Regions from separate parts of the Pelomonas dachongensis genome, predicted to be linked through region 2. Evidence: predicted binding sites of a transcription regulator. Region 2 holds the regulator's gene; each other region holds the start of a gene.
The links. The regulator LexA, encoded in region 2, represses DNA repair genes until DNA is damaged. The targets are predictions, from matches to a motif close to ACTGTATNNNNATACAGT.
Positions count from the first base shown of each region.

Region 1 (7,199 bases), on a different contig from region 2:
CGAGGCCTTCTGGACCCGGAACCTGGGGCGCGCAGCGCCTTGAAATGCAAAAGGGGCGCCCGATGAACTGCCCTTTTTGTCGGGCTCTTGCGCGCTGGTGGGTGTGTCGGGTAGGACGCAGGAAGACGGGCAGTCCTGATGCTTCGTCCCCCCGGGCCGCTGCGCGGCCCTCCTCATTTACCTGCGCATCAGGCTTGCTTGCCCTCCTGCTTGTCGTGCCAATGGGCGTCCGCTGCAAGACCCCGCTGGTGGATAGGGCGGGATGCGGGGGGCAATTGCGCAGACAAAGGAGGAGGGCCGGCTGTGGCTGGCCCGGGGGACACAAAGCAATTGCCCTCCCGCCGTGTGCGGCGCAACCCAATGCTTGCTGTGCGGCCGTCGGTCCACCACGAATCGGTGCGCAGAAGCCGTCTATGGCGGCGTGGACCTCAGGCCTTGCGGCGACGTGCCATCCAGCCCACCAGCCCCAGGCCGCCCAGCAGCATCGCGTAGGTGCTCGGCTCCGGAACCGGGGCCAGCGCGAACAGTGCGGTGCCGGCGCCCACGCCATCGGCACCCTCGGCCGAGACGGCCAGGTAGTGCATGCCGTCCATCGTAAAGCCCTTCAGGCCCTCGGGCGCGATCTGGCCGTTCATCGTTAGCAGGCGCACGAAGCTGGTCTGGCTCGGGTCGTTGGCGTCGATCTCGAACACGGCGATGGCGCCGGTCGTCGTACGCTCCAGGCCGATGAACGCGAAGGTCTTGCCGCCGATCTCCATCACCTCAACGCCCTCGGGCTCTACGCCCTTGTCGCGGCTGCGGTTGTCGTTGTAGAGGCCGGCCAGGTTGGCCTGCACGTCCAGGATGTTGCCGCTGTCGTAGACAAGTTTGCCGTCCGCGTCGCGAATGGAGAACGAGCGCGCGCCGGCGGTGTACAGGTTGCCGGCTGAAGAATCGGTGTTGGAGATGCGCAGGGTGCTGGTCGGGCCCGTGGTGCCGACGCTGCTGGCCGCCGAGCGGTCGCCGTCGTCCTCGCGGAAGTCGCCCTCGTTGGCCATTACGACGTAGGTCTTGTTGCCCTTGCCTGTGAAGCTGGCCATGCCGTCGGGCATGTAGAGGCCCTGGGCGACCACGCTCTGGAAGCTGACTTTGCCGTCGTTGTAGACCGCGTCGATCGCGTTGCCGGGCGCGGAAAAGTCCTTGGCGCCCAGCCCCACCACCTTCGTGAACTGGCCGCTCTGCAGATTCAGCACGCCCATGGCATTGGCCTCCTGCAGGCTCACGTAGGCCTGCGTGCCGGCCTTATTGACGGTGATGTACTCGGGCTCGAAGTCCATGCCCGTGTTGGTGCGGATGTGCGTGCCGCTCTGCGCCACGCCGGCCAGCGTGGCGGTGCTGACGACTGAGCGGCTGGCCACGTCGATGATGCTGACGCTGCCGACCGGGTCGCTGGCGCTGGCGCCGTAATTGCGCGGAACGGTATTGCCGATGCGTGCGCCGTAGGTGGCCGGCGTGCCTTCATTGGCGACGAGGAGGCGGCTGCCGTCGGGCGTGAAGGTCAGCATGTCGGGCAGCGCGCCGACCGTGATGGTGCTGGTGCCGGCCAGCAGGCTGCGGCTGGTCGTGTCGTAAAGCTGCACGACGCCGGCCTGCGTGCGGGTCGTCGATTCGATGGCGAGCGCGGCCACGCCGTTGTGGATCGCGACGCTGTTGATAGAACCCCAGCCGCTGGTGTCGATGAAGCTAAGCGACGCGCCGGTCTTGGCGTCCAGCACGTTGACGCCGTTGACGCCCGACACCCACAGCGTCTTCGTGACGCCGTCGAACGCGACGATCTCGGACAGGAAGCCGCTGGGCGTGCCAGTGTGGGCGTTGCTCCAGACCTGGCTGGCGCCGTCCAGCAGCCCGGCTTGGGCGGTGCTAGCCAGCGTGACGGAGGCGGCGAGCGCCTGGAGGAGTCGGGTGGGTGTCATGGACGGAGGGGTGCTGGGGACCGAAAGCGCGCATGCTCGGCAGCGCGCTTGACAGGTCCGTGACGCGCCCCGGCCCACCCCCCGATTCGGGCGGGTGGCGGACCCACCGCAGCTCACGGCAGCGGGTGCACACGCTCCTCGCGGTCCCACTGGCGCGTGGCGGCGGCCTCCACAAACGCCTGAGCCTTGCTGTCCAGCGCGCACACGCCGTCGTCCACCACCAGGTGCAGCGCTTCCACCAGCAGCTTGCCGCCGGCGTCGTGGCCGATGGCCTTCAGGTGGCCATAGGCCTGCCGCACGAAGGTGGCTGCCGCGTCGTCCTGCGCCAGCTGCTGCGCGGCGGCAGACGACAGCACCAGCGCGACGGCATCAAACGCCGCGGCGGGACTGCCGTGCAGGCGCGCATCGGCGGGCAGGTGCGTGCCGTCGTTCAGCGTGGCGCCGCCGATGCGTGGAGCGATCTTCTGTACTTTGGCGCCGGCCTTGCGCAGCGCCTTGTCGAGCGCTGCGATGCGTTTGGCGTCGGAGTCGTCGCTGAACACCAGCGCTACGCAGCGGTCCCGCAGCGACGGCGGCGTCTTGTCGATGATGCCGAGGGCGGGCGAGGGCGGCAGGTCGCGTACCGGCGCCGCAGGCTTCGCGGCGGGCGGCAGGGTTGCAATGCCCAGACCGGAGGCCACGCGCTGCGCCAGGCCCGCGTCGATGACGCGCAGGTGGCCCACCATGCGCTCGCGCACAGCCGGTGTTTCCACCTTGCTCAGCTCAAACACCAGCGCCGATGCCATGTGCGCCTGCTCCAGCGCGTTCTGGCTGCGGAAGAACATGCGAGCCTGGCTGTAGTGGTCGGCAAAGCTCTCGGGGCGGATGCGGCCTTTCGAGTCGGGCTCACCCAGCGCGGCGAAGCTCTGAAAGCCGCGCGGCGCCTCGTAGGGCGCGTCGGGCTGCAGGCTGCTGGGCTCGTAGGCCACGCGGCCGGTCGGCACGCGGGTCTGCATGTGGCCGTCGCGCGTCTGCGTGTGGAAGGGGCACTTGGGCGCGTTGATGGGAAGCTGGTCGAAGTTGGGCGTGCCCAGGCGCGACAGCTGCGTGTCCAGGTAGCTGAACAGCCGCCCCTGCAGCAGCGGGTCGTTGGAGAAGTCCACGCCGGGCGGCAGGTTTGCGGGGCAATAGGCTACCTGCTCGTTCTCCGCGAAGTGGTTGGCCGGGTTGCGGTTCAGCGTCATGCGGCCGATGACCTGCAGCGGCACCAGCTCCTCGGGGATCAGCTTGGTCGGGTCCAGGTGATCGAACGGGAACTTGGCGGCATCGGCCTCGGTGAACAGCTGCACGGCCAGGTCCCACGCGGGGAAGCGGCCGTCATCGATGGCTGTCCACAGGTCGCGGCGGTGCGCGTCGGGGTCGGCGCCGGCCAGCTGCACGGCTTCGTCCCACAGCGTGCTCTGCAGGCCCAACACCGGGCGCCAGTGGAACTTGCAGAAGGTGCTCTTGCCCTTGGCGTCCAGCAGCCGGAAGCTGTGGATGCCGAAGCCTTCGATGGTGCGCAGTGAGCGCGGGAGGGTGCGGTCGCTCATCGCCCACATCACCATGTGCATGCTCTCGGGCATCAGCGAGATGAAGTCCCAAAAGGTGTCGTGCGCGCTGGCTGCCTGCGGAAAGCCGCGGTCGGGCTCCATCTTCACCGCGTGGATGAGATCGGGGAACTTCATCGCGTCCTGGATGAAGAACACCGGGATGTTGTTGCCCACCAGGTCCCAGTTGCCCTCGGGCGTGTAGAACTTGACCGCGAAGCCGCGCACGTCACGCGGCGTGTCCACCGAGCCCGCGCCGCCGGCCACCGTCGAGAACCGCGTGAACACCGGTGTCTTCACGCCCACCTCGGTCAGCACCTTGGCCGTCGTGACCTTGGCCAGCGAGGTGTGTAGCTCAAACACGCCGTGCGCCGCCGAGCCGCGCGCATGCACGATGCGCTCGGGTATGCGCTCGTGGTCGAAGTGCGTGATCTTCTCGCGCAGGATGAAATCTTCCAGCAGCGTCGGCCCGCGCGCGCCGGCCTTAAGCGAGGTCTGGTTGTTGGTGACCGGAATGCCCTGGTTGGTCGTCATCGGCGGGTGCGTACCGCCGGCGGTGTGGTGCAGCTCACCGCCCGTGCCGACTTGCACCGGAGGGGATGACGGGGAAGGGCGAAAGGGCTTGGGCATGCGGAATCCTGATGATGGCGAGGGGTGCGAAGCACTCTAGGAAGCCGGCCGGCCCGGCGCTGTAGGACTTGGTGCCTGATACACCTTGGGTCACTTCGAGCGGCTGTATGCAATTACAGTATTCGAATGCAAGTTCAGGACAAGCTCGCCATCCTGGCCGACGCCGCCAAATACGACGCCTCGTGCGCCAGCAGCGGCGCCGGCGGGCGGCATTCGCGCGATGGCCAAGGCATCGGATCGACGACCGGGTCCGGCATCTGCCACGCTTACACGCCCGACGGTCGCTGCGTGTCGCTGCTGAAGGTGCTGCTGACCAACTGGTGCGTGTACGACTGCCTGTACTGCATCAACCGCAAGTCCAGCAACGTGAAGCGCGCGCGCTTCACCATCGACGAGGTCGTGCAGCTGACGCTGTCGTTTTACCGCCGCAACGTCATCGAGGGGCTGTTCCTGTCCAGCGGCATCATCCGCACACCCGACTACACGATGGAGCAGGTCATCGAGGTGGCGCGGCGGCTGCGGGAAGAGGAGCACTACCGCGGCTACATCCACCTGAAGACCATTCCCGACGCGTCGCCCGAACTGGTGGAGCGCGCGGGGCGGTATGCGGACCGGTTGTCCATCAACGTGGAGCTGCCCAGCGCCACCAGCCTGAAGCAGCTGGCGCCGGAAAAGGACGCCGTGGGCATCGAGCGCACGATGTCGCGCATCCACCTGCGGCTGCAGGCGGCGAAGGAGGCCCGGCGCGAGGCCCAGGCCGTGCGGGCGCTGCCGGGTGCAGCGGCGGCAACCGTCAAGCCGCCCTCATTCGCGCCCGGCGGCCAGAGCACGCAACTCATCGTCGGCGCCGACGCCTCCGACGACCTCACCGTGCTGCAGCTGTCCAGCCGGCTCTACACCGGCCAGGGCCTGAAGCGTGTCTATTACTCGGCCTACAGCCCCATCCCGCACGCCAGCCGTGCGTTGCCCGCGCAGGCCGCGCCGTTGATGCGCGAACACCGGCTCTACCAGGCCGACTGGCTGATGCGCTTTTACGGCTTCACGTCGGACGAGATCGTCACCGAGGCCGGCTTCCTGTCGCTGGAGCGCGACCCCAAGCTGGCCTGGGCGCTGGCCAACCCGGCCGTGTTTCCGCTCGACGTGGACCGGGCGCCGCGCGAATCGCTGCTGCGCGTGCCCGGGCTGGGCGTGGGCTCAGTGGACAAGCTGCTGGCCGCGCGCCAGCACCGCCGGCTGCGGCGGGCGGACTTGCTGTCGCTTGGACCGGCTGCCAAGCGCGCGCTGCCGTTCCTCGTCGCCGTGGACCACCGGCCGCGCGTGGCCGATGTCGTTGCACTCGCCCGTCCTCCCGCGCCGCCGCAGCAGGCCGTGTTGTTCGCATGAGCCTGCCGCTGCGCTACCCGGCCGACTGGGACGGCTTCGCTGCACAGCTCCCTGCGTTGCTGGCGGGCGAGGCCGACTGGACGAGCGACGTCGGCACGCAGGCCGCACTGTTCGGCGCCGCAGCCGCGGCCGCCGCTCAGCGATGGACTTCCCCCGACGGCTGGAACGACCTCGGCCGCCGCGTCGCGATGCATGCCGATGACACGCGCTACGCCCGCCTGCTGGCCTTCGCGCGCCGGCTGCAGCGTGAGCCCTGCCTGTGGGCCGACGTGCTGGACCCCGAACGCCGAAGGCTGCAGTCGCTGGCGCGCCAGGTCGACCGCGAGATCCACAAGATGCACGCCTTCGTGCGCTTTCGCGAGGTGGCCGACGAGCAGGCCGCAGGCGGGCGCCGCCATGTGGCCTGGTTCGAGCCCGAGCATCACATCCTGCGCGCCGCCGCCCCGTTCTTCGTGAACCGGTTCGCGCAGCATCCCTGGGCCATTCTGACGCCACGCGGCTGCCTGCACTGGGACGGCCGCCGCCTGACCGGTGCCGGCCCGGCGCTCCGCGCGGACGCGCCTGCCGAGGATGCCGGCGAGGCGCTGTGGCTGACCTACTACCGCAGCATCTTCAACCCGGCGCGGCTCAAGGTCGCGGCGATGAAGAAGGAGATGCCGGTGCGCTACTGGGTCAACCTGCCGGAGGCTGCGCTGATCAGCGGCCTCGTGCGCGATGCCGCCGAGCGAGAGGGCCGCATGCGCGACGTGTGAGGCTGGTCCTGCTTGTCTTCCCGGCGGTCGTGCATCGATGCGGGCCGAGCCAAGCCGGCCCGTCTGGCGATGTTGATCGGGCTTGGTGCCCGGTCAATCGCCCTCCCCTCGGGGGCTGAGCCCGGGCACAGCGCGCCCGGTGGGCGCGGTGTGCCCGGCGAAGCTCTGCGGCGTATGCCGCAGAGCGGTCCCAGACTGCGCTGGTCCGCGTTCAGCGCGGCAAAACCGCGCGAGGGGCATCAAGTCCTTTCGAACAGCAACGCCAGCTGGCTCGCGATCAGCAGCTCCTGCCGCGTCCACGCCCGCGTGGCGCGGGTGTCCACCAGCCACAGCGCGCCGGCCAGCTGCGCGCCGTCGTACAGCGGCACCTCGATGCGCGCCTCGGCCGCGCCGGCCAGGCCGGCCAGCTCGTCGTGGCAGGGGTGCAGCGCGGCGTCCGGCAGCGCCAGCGGCGCCCCGTGCCGGGTCAGCAGGTCTACATAGCGCGGCTGCAGGTCGGGCGACAGGCCGCCCGGCGCCAGCGACCAGCGGACGACGTGTGCCAAGCCCAGGATACGGACGCTGGCGGCCTTCAGTTCGGCCAATGCCTCGGGCGGTGTGGCGGCGGCCAGGCGCTGGCGCTGGCCGGACAGCTGCAGTAGCAGCTCTTCTGGCGTGACCGGCGCTCCGGACTCTTCGGCCGGCGGCGCGGCCAGCGTGGTGCGCGCGGGCAAAGAAAGGCGCTCGATCTCGGACTGCAGCGCCAAGTGTTGCCAGAGGTGCTCCAGCGCGCCGGGCGCGTCGCCCTCCGCCTGCAGCAGCTCGGCCAGTTGGCGGTGCGCCTGGCGGGCCTGGGCGCGGGCCTGGATGCGCTGGGCCAGCGCCAGCGCGTGGCGCGTGGAACGCACGGCGGACGCGTTGTCGCCGCGGGCCAG
Region 1 covers NZ_JBIGHY010000001.1:750,686-757,884, forward strand. The annotation lists gene ACG02S_RS03620 (S9 family peptidase) at 1-43, shown strand, start outside; gene ACG02S_RS03625 (choice-of-anchor I family protein) at 429-1,952, opposite strand; gene ACG02S_RS03630 (catalase) at 2,066-4,150, opposite strand; gene ACG02S_RS03635 (putative DNA modification/repair radical SAM protein) at 4,277-5,533, shown strand; gene ACG02S_RS03640 (TIGR03915 family putative DNA repair protein) at 5,530-6,285, shown strand; gene ACG02S_RS03645 (ATP-binding protein) at 6,525-7,199, opposite strand, start outside.
Region 1: the regulator LexA is predicted to act here: its motif matches at 4,253-4,270, upstream of ACG02S_RS03635 (putative DNA modification/repair radical SAM protein).

Region 2 (7,199 bases):
CTGGCCAAACTCGGTCTTCAGCTGGGTCAGCTCGTCTCCGATGATGGTGGTCACGCGCGCCGGCGTGGCGAGGATGTCCAGCAGATCGGCGATCTCGGCCATCACGTCGCGGTACTCGCCGACGATCTTGTCTTGCTCCAGCCCGGTCAGGCGCTGCAGGCGCATCTGCAGGATTTCGCCGGCCTGCGCTTCGGACAGGCGGTACAGGCCATCCGGCTGCATGCCGAACTGGGCTTCCAGGCCTTCCGGCCGGTAGGCCTGCCCGCCGCCGTCGGTGCGGGTCAGCATCTCGCGCACCAGCGACGAGTCCCAGCTCTTGGCCATCAGCGCCGCCTTGGCGACCGGCGGCGTGGGCGAGGTCTTGATGGTCTCGATGAACTCGTCGATGTTGGCCAGCGCAACCGCCAGGCCTTCCAGCACGTGTCCGCGCTCGCGGGCCTTGCGCAGTTCATAGATCGTGCGGCGGGTCACGACCTCGCGGCGGTGCTCCAGGAACACGATGATCATGTCGCGCAGATTGCACAGCTTCGGCTGGCCGTCGACCAGCGCCACCATGTTCATGCCGAAGCTGTCCTGCAGCTGCGTCTGCTTGTAGAGGTTGTTCAGCACCACCTCGGGGACTTCGCCGCGCTTGAGTTCGATGACGACGCGCATGCCCGACTTGTCGGACTCGTCTTGGATGTGGCTGATGCCCTCGATCTTCTTCTCGTGCACCAGCTCGGCGATGCGTTCGAGCAAGGACTTCTTGTTGACCTGATAGGGGATCTCGTCAACGATGATCGCCTGGCGGTTGCCCTTGTCAATGTCCTCGAAGTGCACCTTGGCGCGCATCACGACCCGGCCGCGGCCGGTGCGGTAGCCGTCGCGCACGCCCGCCAGGCCATAGATGATGCCGGCGGTTGGGAAGTCGGGGGCCGGGATGATTTCCATCAGCTCGTCGACTGTGATTTCCGGGTTCTTCAGCGCCACCAGACAGGCGTCGACCACCTCGTTGAGGTTGTGCGGCGGGATATTGGTGGCCATACCCACCGCAATACCCGCCGAGCCATTCACCAACAGATTCGGCAAACGGGTCGGCAGAACCAGAGGTTCCTTATGGCTGCCGTCGTAGTTGGGTCCGAAATCGACGGTTTCCTTGTCGATGTCGGCCAGCATTTCGTGGGCGATCTTGTCCAGGCGGATTTCGGTGTACCGCATCGCCGCGGCGTTATCGCCGTCAATGGAGCCGAAGTTGCCCTGGCCATCAATCAGCATGTGACGCAGGCTGAACGGCTGCGCCATGCGGACGATCGTGTCGTAAATGGCCGAATCGCCATGGGGGTGATATTTACCCATGGTCTCGCCAACCGCCTGCGCACTCTTGCGGTATTTGGCGTTGTACGTGTTGCCCATCTCGTTCATCGCGTACAGCACGCGGCGATGCACCGGCTTGAGGCCGTCGCGGGCATCAGGCAGCGCGCGGCCGACGATCACGCTCATCGCGTAGTCGAGGTAGGAGCGGCGCATCTCCTCCTCAAGGCTGATCGGCAGGGTTTCCTTGGCGAACTGGGTCATGCGTCAGGCTTGCGCTCGCGCCTACGTGGGCGCTGCGTCCTTGGAGGTAGGTGAAAGCCGCGAATTCTAAGCGCCGCGCCTCCCTGTAGCAGCAGCGCAACATCGTCACGGTGCCCATGAACGTAGGCCGCCACAATGCGTAGGTCTCGGTGCCTGCATGGCACAATCGTCGAGTCCCTAGGAGAAACCCTAAAGTCTCTCCTGAGGTTAGAGGTTGAGTACTGACTCTCGCAGGGCAACTGCGGCATTCCTTGAGAGGAGAATCATGAAGAAATTGAATCGCGTGGCGTCGCTGTTTGCGATGGCTGCGATCGCCGCCGCGACTTCGTCGGCATCTGCGCAAACCATCGACAACTGGCGCGCGACCGACGGTACGGTCTGGAAGAACGGCACTAACGAATATTGCTGGCGCAACAACTTCTGGACGCCTGCCACGGCAGCTCCGGGTTGCGACGGCGAAATCAAGGCCGCGCCGAAGGTCGAGCCGGTCGCTCCGGTTGCTCCCCCGCCGCCGTCGCCTCCGCCGGCTCCCCCGAAGGTCGTGACGCCGCCGCCGCCGCCGGTCAGCGAGAAGGTCACCTTCGCCGCCGACGCTTTCTTTGACTTCGACAAGGCCACGCTGAAGCCCGAAGCCACCGCCAAGCTGGATGACCTGGTCAGCAAGACCAAGGGCATCAACCTGGAAGTCATCATCGCCGTGGGCCACACCGACTCGGTGGGCAGCGATGCTTACAACCAGAAGCTGTCGATCCGCCGCTCGGAAGCCGTCAAGGCCTACCTGGTGAGCAAGGGCGTCGAGCCGAATCGCGTCTACACCGAAGGCAAGGGCGAGAAGCAGCCCGTGGCTGACAACAAGACTGCCGAAGGCCGTGCGAAGAACCGCCGCACCGAGATCGAAGTCGTCGGTACGCGCAACAAGTAAGCTCTGCGCCCTCGGGCGCTTGGCTCCAAAGCCCCGCACGGCCCGCCCGTCCGGGGCTTTTCTATTTTCAGACCGTCATGACGATCAACGCCGATCCTCAAGAGCTCGCCAAATTCGGCGAACTGGCCCACCGCTGGTGGGACCCTGAGAGCGACTTCAAGCCGCTGCATCAGATCAATCCATTGCGACTGAGCTGGATCCAGCAGCTCTGCCCGCTGTCCGGCAAGCGCGTCGTCGACGTGGGCTGTGGCGGCGGCATCCTGAGCGACTCCATGGCGCGGGCAGGAGCGCAGGTGTTGGGCATCGATCTGTCGACCAAGCCGCTGCGTGTGGCGGAGTTGCATGCGATGGAGGCGGGCACCGAGGGCGTCGAGTACCGCGAGATCGCAGTGGAGGCACTGGCCGTCGAGCAGCCAGGCGGCTTCGATGTGGTCACGTGCATGGAGATGCTGGAACACGTACCGGACCCCGGGTCGGTCGTGCGCGCCTGTGCCACGCTGGTGAAGCCGGGCGGCTGGGTGTTCCTGTCCACGCTGAACCGCAACGCCAAGTCCTTCCTGCTGGCCATTGTCGGCGCGGAGTATGTGTTGAACATGCTGCCCAAGGGCACGCACGAGTACGCGCGCTTCCTGAAGCCATCGGAACTGGCCCAGTTCTGCCGCGACGCCGGCCTGGATGTGCAGTCCAGCCGCGGCCTGACCTACAACCCGTTGACGCAGCGTTATGCGCTCGGCACCGACACGGACGTCAACTACCTGATCGCTTGCCGCCGCCCGTTGTGATCGCGTCTCGTTGGTGTCATTTGCAGGCAGTGCTGTTCGATCTGGACGGTACGCTCGTCGACAGCGCCGAGGACTTGGCTCGCGCAGCCAATGCGATGCGTGTCGACCGCGGCCTCGCGCCGCTGCCGCTGGCACAGTACCGCCCGCATGGCGGCTCCGGTGCGCGCGGCATGCTCGCGCAGGCCTTTGACGTGGGGCCGGGCCAGGCGGGCTACGACGAATTGAAGCGGGACTTCCTTGATCGCTACGAAGGCTTGATGTTCGACAGCACGCAGCCATTCGCTGGCGTGATGGAGGAACTGCAAGGACTGAATACTGCCGGTCTGGCCTGGGGCATCGTGACCAACAAGGCCGAGCGTTTTGCATTGCCGCTGGTTGCAGCGCTGGGGCTGCGCGCGGCCGTCGTCGTCGGGGGTGACACGACTGCGCACACGAAGCCCCACCCGGCGCCGCTTCTGGAGGCCGCAAGACGCCTGTCCCTGCCGCCCGAGGTCTGCCTGTACGTGGGAGACGACGAGCGTGACATCCTCGCCGGGCGCGCCGCCGGCATGGCAACGGCGGCCGCTGCGTGGGGCTACCTGGGCGCGCGTGGCGAATTTGCGCACTGGGAGGCCGATCTGGCGCTGCATGCGCCTGGCGATCTCTTGAAAGCGCTGGGAGTGGCCTAAACTACGGAGCTCTGGGGCCGACCTGGTTTCGACGTGGGTGCGGATCCGGAGTAGGGCATGCCGAGCACCAGTCCGCTCGTAAAACCACTGGAAACAAAGTAACTGCAAACGACTCTACGTTCGCACTCGCCGCTTAATTGCGGATGAGCTTCTCAACGGCAGGCCGATGGGCCGGGCTGAGTTCCGCAAGGGGCAAGGCTGAGAAGTCACTCACATCGGCTGGCGTCCGACCGGGTCACTCGGTAGGGCGTGAGATCAAGTGACTGGCGGGAAAGCTAGCGTGCCACTGCGCGAGTTGACCGTGAGATTCAAATCAGCCGGCTAAGCATGTAGATCTGCCCGGTGATGGCTTGCGGACGGGGGTTCAATTCCCCCCGGCTCCACCATCCAGAGCGAAAAGGCCCGTGTCGGTGACACGGGCCTTTTTCATGTGCGCCCAGCATGGGCGCACTCTTACGGGTGCAAGTCCCGTCGTAAGTTGATCACGACGAACGAAGCGAAGCGCAACTGCGTGAGGGCGACCGAGCGTGGGAAGGAAGCGTGGAGCGTAAATCGCGAGCCGATGAACAAGAACCGCATAGAAGGCGCTGCCGAGCAGGGCGAGTGGGCATGATTCCACGAAGCTCTCGTGATCAAGGCGAAGCGGCGCGGCGGTTGTGCGATGAAGGAGTGCGTTCTTACCTGGGGACGCCTCGTCTTGTGCCTGAAAGGGCGACGGCCATGCCGGAGCGGGTCTCAGCAGAGGTCGTAGTAGCCGGGTACCCTGCTGGAGGCGGCGCTGACGAGAGAGAACCTGCAAGCGGCTTGGAAGCGGGTCAAGGCCAACAAGGGCGCGGCGGGCGTGGACGGCCGCCGACAGCAACGTCTATGTGGGCAGCCGACGAGCCGGCGAGCGGGTGATGGCGTGGCTCAGGACGCTGTACGGCAAGCTGAGGCTTCAGATCAATGAAGCCAAGAGTGCCGTGTGCAGCGCCTTCGGGCGCAAATTCCTGGGCTACGAGCTGTGGGTATCCAAGGGGCGCGAAGTGAAATGCGCCGTGGCCCACAAGGCGCTGGACAACTTCAAGGCGCGCATCCGGGAACTCACGGGCCGCTCAGGCGGACGCAGCATGGCGCAAGTGGTGCAGGCGCTGCGACCCTACATGCTGGGCTGGAAGGCGTACTTCGGGTTGGCACAGACACCGAGTGTCTGGCGCAAGCTAGACCAGTGGCTGCGGCACCGGTTGCGGGCCATCCAGCTCAAACACTGGCGTGGGTCGCACGCGATCTACCGGGCGCTCAAAGCTCTTGGCGCCACGGACACTGCGGCAAAGCGGGTGGCGAGCAACAGCCGATGCTGGTGGAGAAACAGCGACGGGCAACTCAAGACGGTCCTGACCATCAGCTACTTCGACCGGCTGGGGCTTCCCCGGCTCTCTTGACCTCAAACTCTCGAACCGCCCGGTGCGGACCCGCATGCCGGGTGGTGTGGGAGGGGCTCGGTCAGAATGTCTGACCGCCCCTTTCCCGATTTCGATGGCACCGGGGGAAATTGAACCCCGCCCGGGGGGATGTCAGTTGAATCCCTGGCCGCGGATCAATCCCACGGCCAGCCCTTCGATGCTGAATTCGCCCCCGTGTTCGGTGACGGCGATGGGTTCGAATTCAGCGTTCTCGGGCAGCAACTGGATGCCGTCCCGCCCGCGCTGGAAGCGCTTCACGGTGACTTCCTCGCCGACCCGGGCGACGACGATCTGGCCGCTGCGGGCCTCGCGGGCCGTTTGCACGGCTAGCAGGTCGCCGTCGAGGATGCCTATGTCCTTCATGCTCATGCCCTTGACCTTCAGCAGGTAGTCGGGCTTCTTGCTGAACAGGCTGGGCTCGACGGTGTAGGTCTGTTCCACATGCTCCTGCGCCAGAATGGGCGCGCCGGCGGCGACGCGGCCGATCAGCGGCAGCGTCAGCTGCGCGAGGCTGGGGATGGGCAGGCTGAACTGGCGCGCGCGGTTGACAGCACTCAGTGCATCGGACTTCAGGCGGATGCCCCGCGAGGTGCCGCCGACGAGCTCCAGCATGCCTTTTCGGGCTAGCGCTTGCAAATGCTCCTCCGCCGCATTGGCGGATTTGAAGCCCAGCTCGGCGGCGATTTCGGCGCGCGTGGGTGGTGCGCCGGTGCTTTCGATCGCGTTGCGGACCAGGTCGAAGATCTGCTGCTGGCGGGCGGTAAGCTTGGGTCGGTCTTGCACGGGCGGCCTTTGGTGAAGTGAATGCGCTGGTTGTGCATCCAGTATCTGTATTTTTATCCAGGAATCGAAAATTGCAAACCCTTGAGCCCTTGATCGTCATTCTCGGCACGGGCGGCACCATTGCCGGCACGGCGCGCAGCAGCTGTGACGGTGTCGGCTACACGGCGGCGCAGTTGCGAGTGGACGATCTGCTGGCTGCCGTACCGGCGCTGGCCGGACGGCGGTTGGAGGCGCATCAGGTGGCGCAGCTGGACAGCAAGGACATGGACATTGCGACCTGGCAGCGGCTGGCCATCGCGGTGGACGAGCAGCTGGCGCGGCCGGAGGTGGCGGGTGTGGTCGTCACACATGGCACCGACACGTTGGAGGAAACGGCCTACTTCCTGCATCGGGTGCTGGCGCCCAACAAGCCGGTCGTATTGACGGCGGCGATGCGGCCGGCCACGGCGTTGGTGCCGGACGGTCCGCAAAACCTCTTCGATGCGGTGCAGGTCGCGGCGAAGCCGGGCGCGGCGGGTGTGGTGGTCGCGTTTGCGGGCCGGGTGCATGACGCCACGCAGGTGCGCAAGGCACACAGCTACCGCGTGGATGCGTTCGAGTCGGCGGACGGCGCGTTGGTGGCGCGCGTGGAGGAGGGCGCCGTGCGCCTGCTTGGGCGTTGGCCTGCGGGCGAGGCATTGGGGCTGGCGCGCATCGCGGCACCTGCCGGGAGCTGGCCGCGGGTCGACATCGTCATGAACCACGCGGGCGCGGACGGGCGCATCGTGCGGGCGCTGCTGGCGGCAGGCGTCGACGGCATCGTGGCCGCGGGCACGGGGAATGGCACGCTCGGCGTTGATCTGGAGCACGCCTTGCGCGAGGCCGAGTCGCGCGGCGTACGCATCGTGCGGAGCACGCGTTGCGATGCCGGGCCGGTCATGGACCTGCCCGGACTGTTGCCGTCGGCCGGCGTGTTGAGCCCGGTCAAGACCAGGATCGAGCTGATCCTGGCCCTGCTGGCGCGCTGAGCGTCTTCAGACGACGGTCAGCGTGACGTCGACGTTGCCGC
Region 2 covers NZ_JBIGHY010000002.1:38,072-45,270, forward strand. The annotation lists gene gyrA (DNA gyrase subunit A) at 1-1,554, opposite strand, end outside; gene ompA (outer membrane protein OmpA) at 1,820-2,476, shown strand; gene ubiG (bifunctional 2-polyprenyl-6-hydroxyphenol methylase/3-demethylubiquinol 3-O-methyltransferase UbiG) at 2,554-3,258, shown strand; gene ACG02S_RS04970 (HAD-IA family hydrolase) at 3,240-3,926, shown strand; RNA gene ssrA (transfer-messenger RNA) at 3,940-4,312, shown strand; partial or broken gene ACG02S_RS04980 (group II intron maturase-specific domain-containing protein) at 4,775-5,347, shown strand; gene lexA (transcriptional repressor LexA) at 5,480-6,151, opposite strand; gene ACG02S_RS04990 (asparaginase) at 6,223-7,158, shown strand; gene ACG02S_RS04995 (organic hydroperoxide resistance protein) at 7,165-7,199, opposite strand, start outside.

Region 3 (7,199 bases), on a different contig from region 2:
GGCAGGCGGGGCAGCAGGCTTCACCACCACGGTGCCGTTCGGCATCATCTCCGCCGTCAAGCCAGTACCCCGAAGCGCGGCGCTGATGGCGTCGATCGGTGACATGCGCCCAGACACGGGCTTGGCCACGCGACCCGCTACCGTTCCCGGGTCATACAGCACCGCCGTGTTGGTCTGACGACCAATCGCAACCAGGGCCTCGGCCAAGCCCTGCGAAGGCTGCTCGATCGCGTACCGCGCTGCCTGGGGTGGCTCGGCCCCGGCGGCAACACCGGCGCCAAGACAAAGCGAAATCCACGCACTGATCTGCAGCGCTTCGCGTGGGCTGAGATTGCGGAGACTGAGGATGTGTCTCATCTGAAGTCCTTGTTGTTGGAGGTCACAACAAGATGACGTTTCAGTCGAGGGCCTGGCGGCCAGGACATGCCCTACTCTGCTTTTTCGAGCGTCAACCGTCCAGCCTCATTCTTCAGCCGCAGGCCGTGCAAGTGCGCGACAGCATTGGCGAATCCGACGTTGTCTCCGGTGGGATAGAGACCGCTCACGCGCATGTTTGTACGAGCCAACTCGTCCACCAACACGATGGACGTTCGGCTGTAGCGGTTCATCTCGGCAACAGCCTCGGGTAGCGTGGCGGCGTCGAACACCACCTCGCTCTGCTTCCATGCGGTGACCGCCTCCACATTGGGCCGATCGACCTGCGGCGCAGACGCGACCTTGCTGCCCGCCTCACGACTCAGGCGCAGTCGATCACCCGCTTTCATCGCAACGAGCCTCGCGGGCGCTATGGCGTCCGAGGGTGATTCCGCCGCAGGCCTGACATTGACCTGCCCCTCGATGAGCGTGACGAGCACTTCATTCGATTTGCCCTCAGTGGTTGTTCCGTACCGCACCGCAAACGCGGTGCCGACGGCAACAACCTCGCTGCCCGACGCACGAACGACGAACGGACGAGCCGGGTCCTTCGACACCTCAAAGATCGCCTCCCCGTTCTTGACGGTGACCGTGCGCTGGCTGTCATTGAAGCTCACGCGTACCCGTGTGTCGGTGTTCAGTCGCATGCGGGATCCGTCGTCCAGCATCACAACGCGCTGTTCGCCCACGGCTGTCCGATACAGGCCGCGCTCCCACCAGTGCTGACCCGCAAAAAGTCCGACGGCGACGAGAACGGCCACGACGCCACCGGCCGCCAACCGCGAGAACCCGCCATACACCCCCCCCGGGTGCCTCACGTTCTGAGCCGCGAGGGCCTTGTAGGCGTCTGCAAACTTGATGTTGCCGGCGGCTACCCAGGCATCCGTTGTCTTCTCAAATGCATCCCGATGCTCGGCGGACTGCGCCTGCCATTTCCGGAACTCCCGTTCCATCTCGGGCGACCGGTCCTCGCTGTGCAGCTTGGTCACCCAAACCGCCGCCTGAGCACGGACGGCGGGCGACGGCTTGGGCCGGCGTTGTGCGCCGTCCGCGGCGCCGGCCTCTGGCCGCTCCATGGCTACCAGCCCTCCATCCAGTCCGAAAGCTGCATCACCGCCTTGGAGATGTGCCACTCGACCCCGCTGCGGGTCATGCCGAACTTGGCTGCGATCTCGTTGTACTTCATCCCGTCCAGCTTACTCGCCAGGAAGATGGCGCGGGTCTTGTCGTCCATCTGGGCCAGGCACGCAATCACCCGACCGGCCAGCTCCCGTGAGAGAACGACGTCCTCGGCGCTGGGCGAACCATCGAAGATGACTTCATCCTCGGGCTGCACTTGTTCCCCGCGCGTCAAAGACATGCGGTGAGCATCAATCGCCATGTTCAAGGCCACCTTCATCACGAAGGCCTCCGGGCTTTTCACTTCCTGCGTCTGCTGGGTAGTTTGGAACTGAAGCCAGGCGTCATGCAAGATGTCTTCCGCATCGCATTCGGACTGGCCACGCCTCATCAGCGCTGACTTGACGCGCGAGAATAGACCCGGCAAGTCGGCAAACATGGCAATGCCCTTCATGCTAGTGTCAGTACGCGAGCAACGCCGGGCGCTGAAGCGGCGCTTCGGCGGAAGGACAAGCGAGCGCGACCAGTGGCAAGCGCTGCTGCCCGGTCGCGGTCCAACCCACGCTCGGCCTTCTCGAGGCAAGCAACAACGAAATCGAGTGCTGTCGTGGAATCGGAGAATTGACCATGGCGCTTGATCACACGCGTCAGGCACTCACTCACGTCCGCAGCCATTCGGTCCGCCGAGCGAACCAGCTCACGCAGAGGTGCGTCAAGCGCGTAGAACGCTTCGGATCGTGACAGCGCCTCATCCCACTGATGGACGATTTCTGGGTATCTTTCACCCAGTGCCGAACCTTGAAATTCCCGGAACTTCGCACGCGCAGCCTGCGAATTATCTAACTCAGCCACCGTGCGCAGCATTCTTGCGACTTTGACACGGTGGCGAGGCCTGACCAGAGTGTCTGCGGAGGAAATCAGCTCCTGCATGGACGGGACGATGGCCGCATGCCGAAGGGTCTCTCTAAACACCATCTCGGCGCCACCGATGTTCCCGATGCAGAACCGTATCGAAAGCACCCCGCGCTCGCACAACTGACCGAACACATCGGGCGGTAGTCCGGCGTTTCCATCGGCGTTTTTCCAGGCCCCGAGGAACTCTGAGCCTCCGTCGTTGAGCGTTCCAAGCGCCCACCAAGTCGGTCCGTTTTCTTCGATTGCCGTTCTGAGCTTCACCTTCGAGGCTCGGAACACAACGTACGCATAACGGCGACATAGTGGCCGGCTCACCCAAGTCTCAGTTGTGGAACCTATGAAAGTCGACATTTCTCGGACCTCCGCACTGTTTATAAACAGTGGTCCGATTGTAGCGAGAGACAAAGCATCTGGGAATGCCAAATCACTCGCCGCGCTCTGGTGGCCGTCCTGCAGGTGCAACATCTTTTGATCCAATTCCAGCCACAGCTTTCGGCCAGGCAGTACGGGAATTTCGGATGGAACGCGGCCTTACCCAGGAGGGACTGGCGTTAGTCGCTGGTGTAGATCGCGGCTTCATGGGACACCTTGAGCGCGGGGAGCGCCAGGCATCTTTGACAGTGCTGCTCAAGATCGCGAAAGCCCTTGGCTGTCGCCCGTCTGCCCTGCTCGCAGCCGTCGAGGCACAGCTTCCGGCAAGCTACCTCTCAGTGGAGTAGCGCTAGACGCATCACTCGTCGCCCGCGACCTGACCAAATCTCTCCCACACAATTTGGCTGACTCTGCAGCAGTCCTCCAGCTTCATCCGGCCGATCTGGCACTCCCGACGAGGAATGCCCAGCGCGTTTGACAGCCATTCGTAGGCCTCGTGCTTGGTCATGAGCCCGTGGCTCCAAACCGGATCGAAGGCCTTGTGCGCCGAGGTGCGCACGGCACGGAGCTCCTCATTGGCCAAGTCACCGAACGGTTCGTCTCCGCCGCTCTTGCAACCAACCCACGCATCGCAGGCCCAGCACACCCAGAACTGCCTGTCCTGCAGGTCCTTGCGGTCCGGGTAGACCGCCAGACCGCCATGGAGTTCGGCGCGCTGGCCGCAGTAGTTGCAGACCACGTCCCGGTCGGACTCGCGCTGCGGCGGGGACGGGACCGGGCGTCCTGCCAGTTCTCGCATGCGCTTCAGATAGGTGAGCAGGCTGGTCATGCCGATACCGGTGGCAGGACCATCCGGCCCGTCGGCAATCGTCTGCCAAGCCTGGTTGCCCGGCCAGAAGTCCACCCTGTCATCCATCCGGATCCGCTTGCCGCCGTCTAGCGACACGACATTGCCCTCGCCGAAAACGCCCAGCCCGGCCTGCCCGTCGGAACCTTGTCTGTACGCAACCACGTTGGAGGCTCCACGCCTATGCGGCAATGCGGTGCTCGTAGAACACCGGCGTACGGTCATCGAAGATCTCGTACAGCGCCTTCAGGTTGGTCGGGTCGGGATTCAGCCAGGCGTCGACGTGCTCCGGCTTGATGCGGATGATCATCCGGTCGTGACCCGCGGCCGCAACTTCCGCCGGCGGCTCGTCGGTGATGGCGGCGAATGACAACAGGTCAGGCTCGCCGTCCTGCTTCCAGTGCGACCAGAGGCAGGCGATGAGCATCAGCTCCGGCGGATTGGGCTGGAACTGCAGGATCACGTTCTCGGGCTTTTCATCCGGTGCCAGCGCGCGGTGTTCCATGTCGTGCCGCTTGACGTTCTCGTAGAACGTGTCGACCAGCAGGATGCCGTGGCTGACCCCGAACTGGCCCCGCCAGAAGCCTTCCAGGTTGTCGCGGCGGGCGTTGTAGGTGCCGGGGAACTTGATGTCGTAGTTGGCCGGCTTGCCTGCGGGCCGGCATTGGTAGCGCATGGGCAGGACGACGCGCTGGCCGTCGCGCACGACCATCACGGGCGCGAAGCCGCCCGGGAAGATGCGCGAGTCCCGGTCCAGCAGCTCGGTGCGACGGAGATCGTCCAGGTCCAGCCGGGCCTTGGAGATCTTGGACGGAGCGATACGAAGGCTGTCCAGCACGGTCGTGGCCGGCTTGGGGTTGGTCTGCACGATGCGCTCGGCATCCGCCAGGCGCTTGCGCTGCGCGAACAGCTCCTGCTCCAGCGCCATCGTCCGGTCGGCCTTGTAGGCGGCGATCAGCCGCTGGATTTCCAGCGCTTCAGGCGAGGTCGCCTCACCGTCGAAAGCCGCCTCCATGGCCTTGGGGATCTTCAGCTTGGCTTGCTGCCGGCCGTAGAAGACCTGCACGAACTCCTTGATGCTGATGTGCGCGCCAAACATCCGCGTGTAGTCACGGTAGTCGGCGCGGATCTGAGCTGAATAGCACATCGCGGTCTGTTCCTGGCAAGGGGGATGGGGCAGTTATCTCACGGCGCGGCCGGCAGCTCCAGCAGCCGCCAACTCCTCCCGCGATCCAGCGTCTTGTCTGACTGGACGCCGAACCCGCTTGCATATACTGTATGTGCATACAGTCTTTTGCCCATCTCCATGCTTCCCGCCACCCCCGGGCTGGTTGGGGCGTCGCCGCCCCACGGTCTGCCCTCGCCTGCTCAAAACGCCGCCCTCGGCGCGCATGAGCCCCTGCCTCACGAGGTGGAGGCGGCGCTGTGGCGCGGCGATCAGCTGGGGGGTCCGGTGGCCGACGTGCTGTCCAGCGGGTTTCCCGAGCTGGACGTCCATCTGCCGGGTGGCGGCTGGCCCTGCGGCGCGCTGACGGAAGTCCTGGTCAGTCAGTTCTCCATCGCCGAGCTGCGCCTGCTGTCCCCCGTCATCGCGCACCAGACCCGCGCCGGCCGCAGCGTGGCGCTCATTGGCCCCTCGCTGTCCCCACACGCTCCGGGCCTGCGCCACGATGGCATCGACGAGCGTCACCTGGTCTGGATCGATGTGGACACCCCGCGCGACCGGCTGTGGGCCACCGAACAAGTCGTCAAGGCCGGCAGTTTCGGCGCCGTCATCGCCTGGCTGCCGCTGGTGCGCGCGGAGCAGATCCGCCGTCTGCAGGTGCTGGCAAGCCGCTGCAAGGGTCCCCTCTTCCTGTGCCGGCCTGAAGTCGCCGCACAGGACTCGTCCGCCGCGCCGCTGCGCGTCATGGTTCGCGTCGCCACCGACTGGCAGATCGCCGTGGACGTGCTCAAGCGCAAGGGCGTGCCGCTGGAGCAGACGCTGCACCTGACGTCGATGCCCGGCGGCCTCGCCAGCATCATGACCCCGAGGCTGCGCTATCCCAGCCGCCTCACTCCCATCGAGCCGAGCCATGCTGTGGTCAGCCCTGCTGTTGCCGCCGTGCGCCAACGATCCGAACTCGCCGAGTCCTCCAAGTCCTGACGCGCTCCGAGCCGTGGCCACCTGGGCGTTGCAATTCACGCCCCGCGTCGCGGTCTTCGAGGATGCCGTCCTGATGGAGGTCCAGGGCAGCACGCGGCTGTTTGGCGGCAAACGTGCGCTGCGCGACCGCGTCGTGGCCGAAGCCGAGGAACTGGCGGTCCAGAAGGTCGCCTGGGCCCCCACCAGCCTGGGCGCACTCGCCCTGGCGCGCAACCACCGCGAAGACGGCATCCGCCGCCCCTTGCAGGACATCCTTGACGCGCTGCCCATGGAAAGCTTGAGCGCTGTGCGGCCCCACGCAACGACGCTGGCTCAGACCGGCTGCCGGACCCTGGGCGACGTGCGTGCCTTGCCCCGCGCCGGCCTCGCGCGCCGTTTCGGCAAGGAGTTGCGGCAGGCGATGGACCGCGCCTACGGTCACGAGCCGGAGGGCTACGTCTGGGAAGTCCTGCCTGATCAGTTCAACGCGCGGCTGGAGCTGCCATTCCGGGTGGAACACGCGCCCGCCCTGCTGCAGGGTGCACGCCGGCTGCTGGTGCAGATGTGCGGGTGGCTGGCCGCGCGGCATGCAGGCACCACCGCCTTCACGCTGCGCTGGTGCCATGACGCCATGCGATCGCGCGATGCCGGCGACGGCGGGGCCTTGACGGTGGGGACGGCAGACCCGAGTCGGGACGTCGAGCACCTGTGCCGGCTGCTGGCGGAACACCTGGCCAAGGTCGAGCTCCTCGCGCCGGTGGGCGACCTGATGCTGAGCGCGGAAGAGGTCCACGACCAGGCAGGCAGCAATGGCTCGCTGCTGCTGGACGACACCGACGTCACCGAGTCGCCGCATCTCGTGCTGGAGCGCATGGCTGCGCGCCTTGGGCCTGACGCCGTGCGCCGCTGCGTCGTGCACGCGGACCACCGACAGGAGTGGATGGCGCACTGGCAGGCCGCCGCCGAACCCTTGTCCAGGCAGACAGAGCCGAGCACCGATCTACCCCAGCCGACGTGGGTGCTGAGGGAGCCGCTGAAGCTCAGTGTTCGCAACCACCGCCCCGTTTATCAGGGCGAGCTCCAACTGCTGGCCGGGCCGCAATGCGTCGAAGGCGGCTGGTGGGACCGCGACGAGGCGGCCGGGTCCGGGCGCCTCGTGATGCGCGACTACTGGCTCGCAGAGTCCCGCCATGCCGGCCTGCTGTGGATCTTCCAGGCCAAGCTGGACGATGGTGTCGGCTGGTTCCTGCACGGCATCTTCGGGTGAGGTCCGGCCATGATCCCGCCCTATGCCGAGCTGCGCTGCGTCTCGAACTTCACCTTCCTGCGCGGCGCCAGCAAGCCCGAGGAGCTGGTGCAGCGCGCCAAGGCGCTGGGCTATGCCGCCATTGCGATTGCCGACGAGTG
Region 3 covers NZ_JBIGHY010000019.1:39,974-47,172, forward strand. The annotation lists gene ACG02S_RS25520 (TonB-dependent receptor domain-containing protein) at 1-357, opposite strand, end outside; gene ACG02S_RS25525 (FecR family protein) at 429-1,490, opposite strand; gene ACG02S_RS25530 (RNA polymerase sigma factor) at 1,493-1,987, opposite strand; gene ACG02S_RS25535 (transposase) at 1,984-2,913, opposite strand; gene ACG02S_RS25540 (helix-turn-helix domain-containing protein) at 2,865-3,167, shown strand; gene ACG02S_RS25545 (zinc-finger-containing protein) at 3,179-3,832, opposite strand; gene ACG02S_RS25550 (SOS response-associated peptidase family protein) at 3,849-4,814, opposite strand; gene imuA (translesion DNA synthesis-associated protein ImuA) at 4,974-5,813, shown strand; gene ACG02S_RS25560 (Y-family DNA polymerase) at 5,743-7,059, shown strand; gene ACG02S_RS25565 (error-prone DNA polymerase) at 7,069-7,199, shown strand, end outside.
Region 3: the regulator LexA is predicted to act here: its motif matches at 4,941-4,958, upstream of imuA (translesion DNA synthesis-associated protein ImuA).

Region 4 (7,199 bases), on a different contig from region 2:
ACCGAGGCCAGAGACTGGCTTTTGCGTGGTGCGCTGCGAACGATGCTGCTGCCGGCGACCTCGTCGCGGTCCGGAACTGCACAACCGGCGAATCTCGCGCGATTAGCCAAGCCATTGCAACCGCGTACGACCGTCGGGCCTATGGCCGCTGGGGGATGCTCCTCGCTTTGCTGGCGGCTTGCGCCATGGGGCAAGGCGGTTACACGGACACCCTTCCTGCCTTCGTAGTGGCTCACTGGCTTCCTTGTTCGCTAATACTCGTACTGGTGGCAGGATTGCTCGGGTTTGTTCTCAGCGCACAGGTCGATCCGGACCCCGAGCGGGAGGTCGACCGAAAGATTCAGCTGGCACTGGCAGGCATGGAGTACGCATGGCGGGCGACCGCTGATGTACCGCTGGTGACGATTCGCCATCAGCTCGCCGCTTGAGACCGCCGGTGCACCACCCATTTCGTCTACTTCGAGTTTCAGCAGGTGGTTTTGGCGTCGTCAACGCAAGCGCCAGGATCCCTCGGCTTCTAGCGTGCTGCCTTCTGGTTTCACTCTCGATGCTTGTCTGGGCGGACACCGTCTTGCACGGGCGGGTGGTCAGCGTGACAGGCGGAGACGTCCTGACGCTGGTTGACGCGCAGCAGCACGAGTACAAGCTCTGCCTCGCCTACATTGATGCACCCGAGCTAGGGCAGACCTTCGGTGACGAGGCACAGGCTGCGCTTGCCGCCGCCGTTCTCAACAGAGCCGTCACAGTCCAAACGGAGGGGAAGGCTGGCGACGGATGCATGCTGGCCGAGGTGTTCAGTCCAGACGGAACGAACGTGAATCTGGAGCTGGTTCGACGCGGACTGGCTTGGCACAACTATCTCGACAAACACGCCTCAGCAATGCGTGATCGCTATGGAGCGGCGTCCATGGAGGCCCAGCTCGAACGCCGTGGGATGTGGGCCCTCGACAGGCTCGAGCCGCCAAAAGACTACCGTGCTCGCTTCGAGCGAGTAATGCGCTGGTGGTTCTATGCCATCGCGACGTGTGCAGCGCTCGCCGCAGTGGCTGGAATCTATGCCGCATATGGCCCTCGCATTGATGCCTGGCTGGCGAAGCAAGATGAGCCTGAGAAGTCGCGAGCGGAAGACTAGCCTCCTCTACTGGCCCAAGGTGCGCAGCTTCGTGTTCCTGGAACTGAACCGCCACAACTGAACCTGCGGTAGAAAGTCGCGGTCAGCTTGGCGGCAGCTCGCCGAAGCGCTCCCACACCGCTTGACCTACACGCGAGCAGTCCTCCAGCTTCATCAGGCCGATCTTGCATTCCTCGCGCGACATGGTCAGCGCCTGTGCCAGCCAGTCGTAGGCCTCGCGCTTGGTCATCAGCCCCTGCTCCCAGATCGGGTCGAATGCCTTGTGTGCGGCGATGCGCGCGGCGCGTAGCGCTTCGTCGGCCAACTCGCCAAAAGGTTCGTCGGATTCCTTCATGCACCCGACCCACGCATCGCAACTCCAGCACACCCAAAACTGCCGCTGCGCGAGATCCCTGCGGTCTGGGTACACGTCAAGGCCACCATGCAGGTCCGCGTGCCTGCCGCAGTAGTTGCAGATCACGGTCCGGTCTGAAGCGAGAGCCACTGGCCCGGCCACGGGCCGGCCTTCCGCTTCACGGGTCCGTTTCAGGTAGTCCAGCAGGCTGGTGAAGCCGATGCCGTTGGCCGGGCCATCGGGACCGTCAACGACGGTCTTCCAGGTCTGGGATCCCGGCCAGAAGTCCACCCGGTCGTCGAGCCGCATGCGCTTTCCGCCGTCCAGCTTGACGACGCTTCCGTCGCCGAAGCCGCCCAGGCCCATCTGGCCTGGGGCACCCTTCATCGGCTTGCTCATGCGATTGCGCCTTCGCTTCGCTACGCAGCCAGGCGATGCTCGTAGTAGGCCGGCGCGCGGTCATCAAAGATGTCGTACAGGGCCTTGAGGTTCTTCGGATCCGGGTTCAGCCAGGCATCCACGTGCTCAGGCTTGATGCGAATGATCATGCGGTCGTGCCCCGCATCCCGCACCTCCGGCGGGGGCTCGTCGGTGATGGCCGCGAAGGACAGCAAGTCCGGTTCGCCGTCCTTCGTCCAATGCGACCACAGGCACGCGATGTACATCAGCTCCGGCGGATTGGGCTGGAACTGAAGGATCACGTTCTCAGGCTTCTCGTCGGGCCCGAGCGGGCGATGCTCCATGTCGTGGCGCTTGACGTTCTCGTAGAACGTGTCCACCAGCAGGATGCCGTGCGTGTAGCCGAACTGGCCTTTCCAGAACCGTTCCAGGTTGTCGCGGCGGGCGTTGTAGGTCCCGGGGTATTCGATGTCATACGCGGCCGGCCGACCGGCGGGCCGGCACTGGTAACGCATGGGCAGCACGACGCGCTTGCCGTCGCGGACGACCATCACGGGCGCATACACGCCAGGGAAGATGCGCGAGTCGCGATCACGCAGATCCGTTCTGCGCAGATCCTCCAGATCCAGCCGCGCCTTGGAAATCTTCGACGGCGCGATACGCAGACTGTCCAGCACGGTCTTGGCCGGCTTGGGGTTCGTCTCTGCGATGCGCTCGGCATCGGCCAGACGCTTGCGCTGAGCAAACAACTCCTTCTCCAACGTCATCGCCCGGTCGGCCATGAAGGCCTCGATGAGGCGCTTAACCTCCTGCTCCTCGGGCGTGGTGGCCTCACCCTCGAACGCCGCTTCCACGGCCTTCGGAACCTTCAGCTTCGCCTCCTGTCGGTTGAAGAAGAGCTGGACGAACTCCTTGATGCTGAGGTGGGCGCCGAACAGGCGGACGTAGTCACGGTAGTTGGCGCGAACTTGGGCTGAGTAGCACATGGATGAACTGTCCCTGCTGATGGGGAGACGCCGTTATCGCACATCAATGCACGGAGGGCGCGTGACGTGACGGACGACCGCCTGCACCCGTGTCGGTGGCCCGCCTGCTGGACGCGTGCCGCCTTGTGGTGTACTGTATAAATAAACAGTCTTTCAACACAAGCTTGAGCCGCGCCAACCCCGCTGACGCCACATCCCCATGTCTGCCCACCCGGTGCAGGAGGACTTGCTGTCCTCGCTGCAAAGTCCTTCTGTTGCCTGCGAAAAGCACGACGCGGCCCTCGAGCCCGTCGCGCTGCCTGCGCCTGCACAGAACGCTGCCGGGCCAGCCTGCCATCTTCCCGACGCGCTGATCGATTCGGTCTGGCGGGCGGACCAACTGGGCCACGCGAGGACGACGGCCGTCAGCACCGGTTTTGCGGCGCTGGACGCGGAGATCCCTGAAGGAGGCTGGCCCTGCGGCTGCCTGATCGAGATCCTGCAGCCCCAACCGTCGGTCCAGGAATGGCGCCTCATCGGGCCTTCGCTGCGCCCGCTACTCACCGGGGGCCGGGCCGTTGTGGTCGTGGGTCCACCCAAGCCCCCGCACCTGCCCGGCCTGCGGCACCTCGGGATCGACGAGCAGCAGCTCAAGTGGGTGGCGGCAGCGGCGCCGTCGCAACGGCTTTGGGCGACGGAACAGTTGCTCAGGGCCAATGCCGCTGCCGCCGTCGTGGCATGGATGCCGCAAGCCCGGCCGGAGCAGCTCAGGCGTCTGCAGGTGCTGGCGCAGGCCTGCGAAGGCCTGGTCTTCATCTGCAGGCCCCTGGTCGCCCGCCATGATCCCTCGCCGGCTCCGCTTCGCATCGTGTCCAGGCCATTGGTGGACTGGCAGATCGAAGTGCAGATCGTGAAGCGCAGGGGGCCGGCTCAGGAGGTGCCACTGCAGCTGAGCTCGGTGCCTGGCGGCATCGAACACGTCCTGACCCCTCGCACGCGCCGGCCCAGCGCCCTGACGCCAACCAAGGAGAACCACGTTGTTGTGGGTCGTTCTGCTTACCTCGATCCCAGCGATCTCACCCGAGAAGTCCTCGAGCGCGTCGCCAGCCTCTGACGGCGTGCGCGGCCTGGTGCTGTGGTCACTGCAGTTCACGCCCCGCGTGGCTGTCGTGGAGGGCTGCGCCGTCGCGATGGAAGTGGAATCTAGCCTGCGGCTGTTCAAGGGGCTGGAATCCCTGAAGGAGCGCGTCAGTGCGGAAGCGCCAGACCTGGGCGTCGTCGGCATCGGGTGGGCGCCGACGGCGATGGCGGCCCTCGTGATGGCGCGATGCGGGGTGCTCGACCTGGGGCGCCGCCTGCTGCTGCCTGTGATGGACGAGTTACCGCTAGCTGCCTTGACCGCCGCCGTTTCCCATGAGGAAACGCTGTCCTGTGCGGGCATCACCTTGCTCGGTGAACTGCGCCGGCTGCCGCGCGCGCAGGTCAGCCGCCGGTTCGGGACCGCATTGCTCGCCACCCTGGACCAGGCCTACGGACAGCGTGCCGAGGTCTTCAGGTACGAGACGATCCCGGAGGATTTCTCGGCTCGGATCGAGCTGCCTGCCCGTGAGGACCACGCGCCGGCACTGCTGATGTACGCGCGGCCCTTGCTCATGCAGATGTGCGGCTGGCTGGCCTCCAGGCATGCCGGTGCCGTGGGCTTTCGGTTCCGCTGGATTCATGATTCGATGCGTGCCAAGGACGCAGGGGACGGCGGCGAAGTGACGATCCGCTCGGCCGAGGTGCTGCGAGACCTGGAACACTTCGTGAGGTTGCTGGCCGAGCACCTAGCCAAGCAGGAGCTGCTGGCGCCAGTCGGTGAGCTGCAGATCGATGCGATCGGCGTCCAAGCCCTCACCGAGCAAAGCGCATCGCTGCTGCCGGAGAGCATGGGTTCGGGTGAATCGCTGTATCTCGTCCTCGAACGCATCGCCGCACGCCTCGGGCCGAAGAGCGTGCTGCAGCCGGTGCTGGTCGATGACCACCGCCTGGAGTGGATGACCCATTGGACGCCGCTGGCCAAGCAGAAGAGGCGCACACCTGCGCCAGTTCCCGAGCAGCCCGAGCCCACCTTTGTCCTTGAGACACCGCTAGAGCTGGCGGTCATAAACAACCGGCCGCATTACGAGGGGCCGTTGACATTGCTGGTCGGCCCAGACCGCGTTGAAGGGGGGTGGTGGGACCGGCTGCCCGGCACCTCGTCCACGCGCAATGTGGTGCGGGACTACTGGATCGCCCAGTCCGACAACGCAGGCGTGCTGTCGGTCTTCAACACGCAGGACGCCGATGGCCGTATCGCGTGGTTCCTCCATGGCCACTTCGCCTGAGCGCGACCATGACGACGCTGCCGGGCTACGCGGAGCTGAGGGTCCTCAGCAACTTCTCCTTCCTCAAGGCGGCCAGCTGGCCGGAAGAGCTGGTGCAGCGCGCCAAGGCCCTGGGCTACACCGCCATCGCGATCACCGATGAGTGCTCGATGGCCGGCATCGTCCGCGCCCATGTTGCCGCCAAGGAGCACGAGATCCAGCTGCTCGTCGGCAGCCAGTTCCAGGTGGACGGCGCTTTCCCCCACACCATCGTCGTCTACGCCTGCAGCCTCAATGGCTACGGCAACCTCTGCCAGCTGATCTCCAAGCTGAGACGCAGCTCGGAGAAGGGCACGTACTCGGCCACGCCCGACGACTTCGGGCCCAGCGATCTTGACGACTGCGTCGTGGTCGCTTGTCCGGAACGCCGTGCCAAGCCTGAGGCGCTGATCACGCTGGCGCGCTGGCTGCTGAGCCGTTTCATGGGGCGGGTCTGGCTGGGGCTGGACCTGCTCAAGCTCAGCGATGACGAGGTGCGGCTGGCGCGCTTGCGCGACGTCAGCGCGCTGACCGAGATCCCGCTGGTGGCCGTCGGCGACGTGACGATGCATGTGCGCAGCCGCAAGCCGCTGATGGACGTCATGACGGCCACCCGGCTGGGCAAACCGCTGACCGAGTGCGGTCGGGCACTGGATCGCAATGCCGAGCGCCACCTGCGCACGCGGGGGCGGCTCGCCCGGACCTTCCCCGCCGATCTGATGGCGCAGACGCTGCGGGTTGCCGCACGGTGCGAGTTCTCCCTTGACGAGATCCGCTATCACTACCCGTCGGAGGTGGTGCCCGACGGCGAGACGCCGGGCAGCTATCTGCGGCGCATCACCTACGAAGGAGCCGGCCGGCGCTGGCCCGACGGCATCCCGGCCTCCGTCACCGAGCAGATCGAGCGCGAACTGACGCTGATCGCCGAGATGCACTACGAGCACTACTTCCTGACCGTCGCGGACATCGTCCAGTTCGCGCGCAGCCAGCACATCCTCTGCCAGGGGCGGGGATCGGCTGCGAACTCGGTGGTCTGCTACTGCACCGGCGTGACCGAGGTGGACCCGGCCCGCATGAGCGTGCTTTTCGAGCGTTTCATGTCCAAGGAGCGCAATGAGCCGCCCGACATCGACATCGACTTCGAGCACGAGCGGCGCGAAGAGGTCATCCAGTACCTGTACGGCAAGTACACACGCGACCGTGCGGCTCTCGCTGCGGTGGTGATCTCCTACCGGGTCAAGAGCGCCATCAAGGATGTGGGCAAGGCCCTGGGTTTCGGCATGGACGAACTGGAGCGCCTGGCTGCTTCGCACCAATGGTGGGATGGCAACGTGATCGACGCCGATCGGCTTCGGGAAGCCGGCCTCGACATCGAAGACCTCGCGGTGCGGCAGCTGCTTGAACTCACCAAGGACCTCATTGGCATGCCCCGACACCTCTCCCAGCATCCCGGCGGCTTTGTGTTGACCAACGGCCCGCTGACGCGACTCGTGCCGATCGAGAACGCCAGCATGCCGGATCGCACCGTCATCCAGTGGGACAAGGACGACCTGGACGCCGCCGGCCTCCTGAAAGTCGATGTGCTGGGCCTCGGCATGCTGACGGCCATCCGCAAGGCGCTCGACTTCGTGAGCCAGACGCGCGGCTTCGATTTCCAGATGCAAGACATCCCTGCCGAGGACCCGGCCACCTACGACATGATCTGCAAGGCCGACACCATCGGCGTGTTCCAGATCGAGTCGCGCGCCCAGCGGTCGATGCTGCCCCGACTGCAACCCCGCTGCTTTTACGACTTGGTCGTGGAAGTCGCCATAGTCCGACCCGGGCCCATCCAGGGGCAGATGGTGCATCCCTACCTGCGGCGACGGCAGAGGTATGAGGCGGTGACCTACCCCAGCAAAGAGCTTGAGGCCGTGCTCGGCCGCACGCTCGGCGTACCGTTGTTCCAGGAGCAAGTCATGCAGGTCGCGATGGTTGCCGCAGGC
Region 4 covers NZ_JBIGHY010000019.1:11,119-18,317, forward strand. The annotation lists gene ACG02S_RS25390 (hypothetical protein) at 1-428, shown strand, start outside; gene ACG02S_RS25395 (thermonuclease family protein) at 548-1,132, shown strand; gene ACG02S_RS25400 (zinc-finger-containing protein) at 1,215-1,865, opposite strand; gene ACG02S_RS25405 (SOS response-associated peptidase family protein) at 1,886-2,851, opposite strand; gene imuA (translesion DNA synthesis-associated protein ImuA) at 3,051-3,944, shown strand; gene ACG02S_RS25415 (Y-family DNA polymerase) at 3,868-5,196, shown strand; gene ACG02S_RS25420 (error-prone DNA polymerase) at 5,205-7,199, shown strand, end outside.
Region 4: the regulator LexA is predicted to act here: its motif matches at 2,984-3,001, upstream of imuA (translesion DNA synthesis-associated protein ImuA).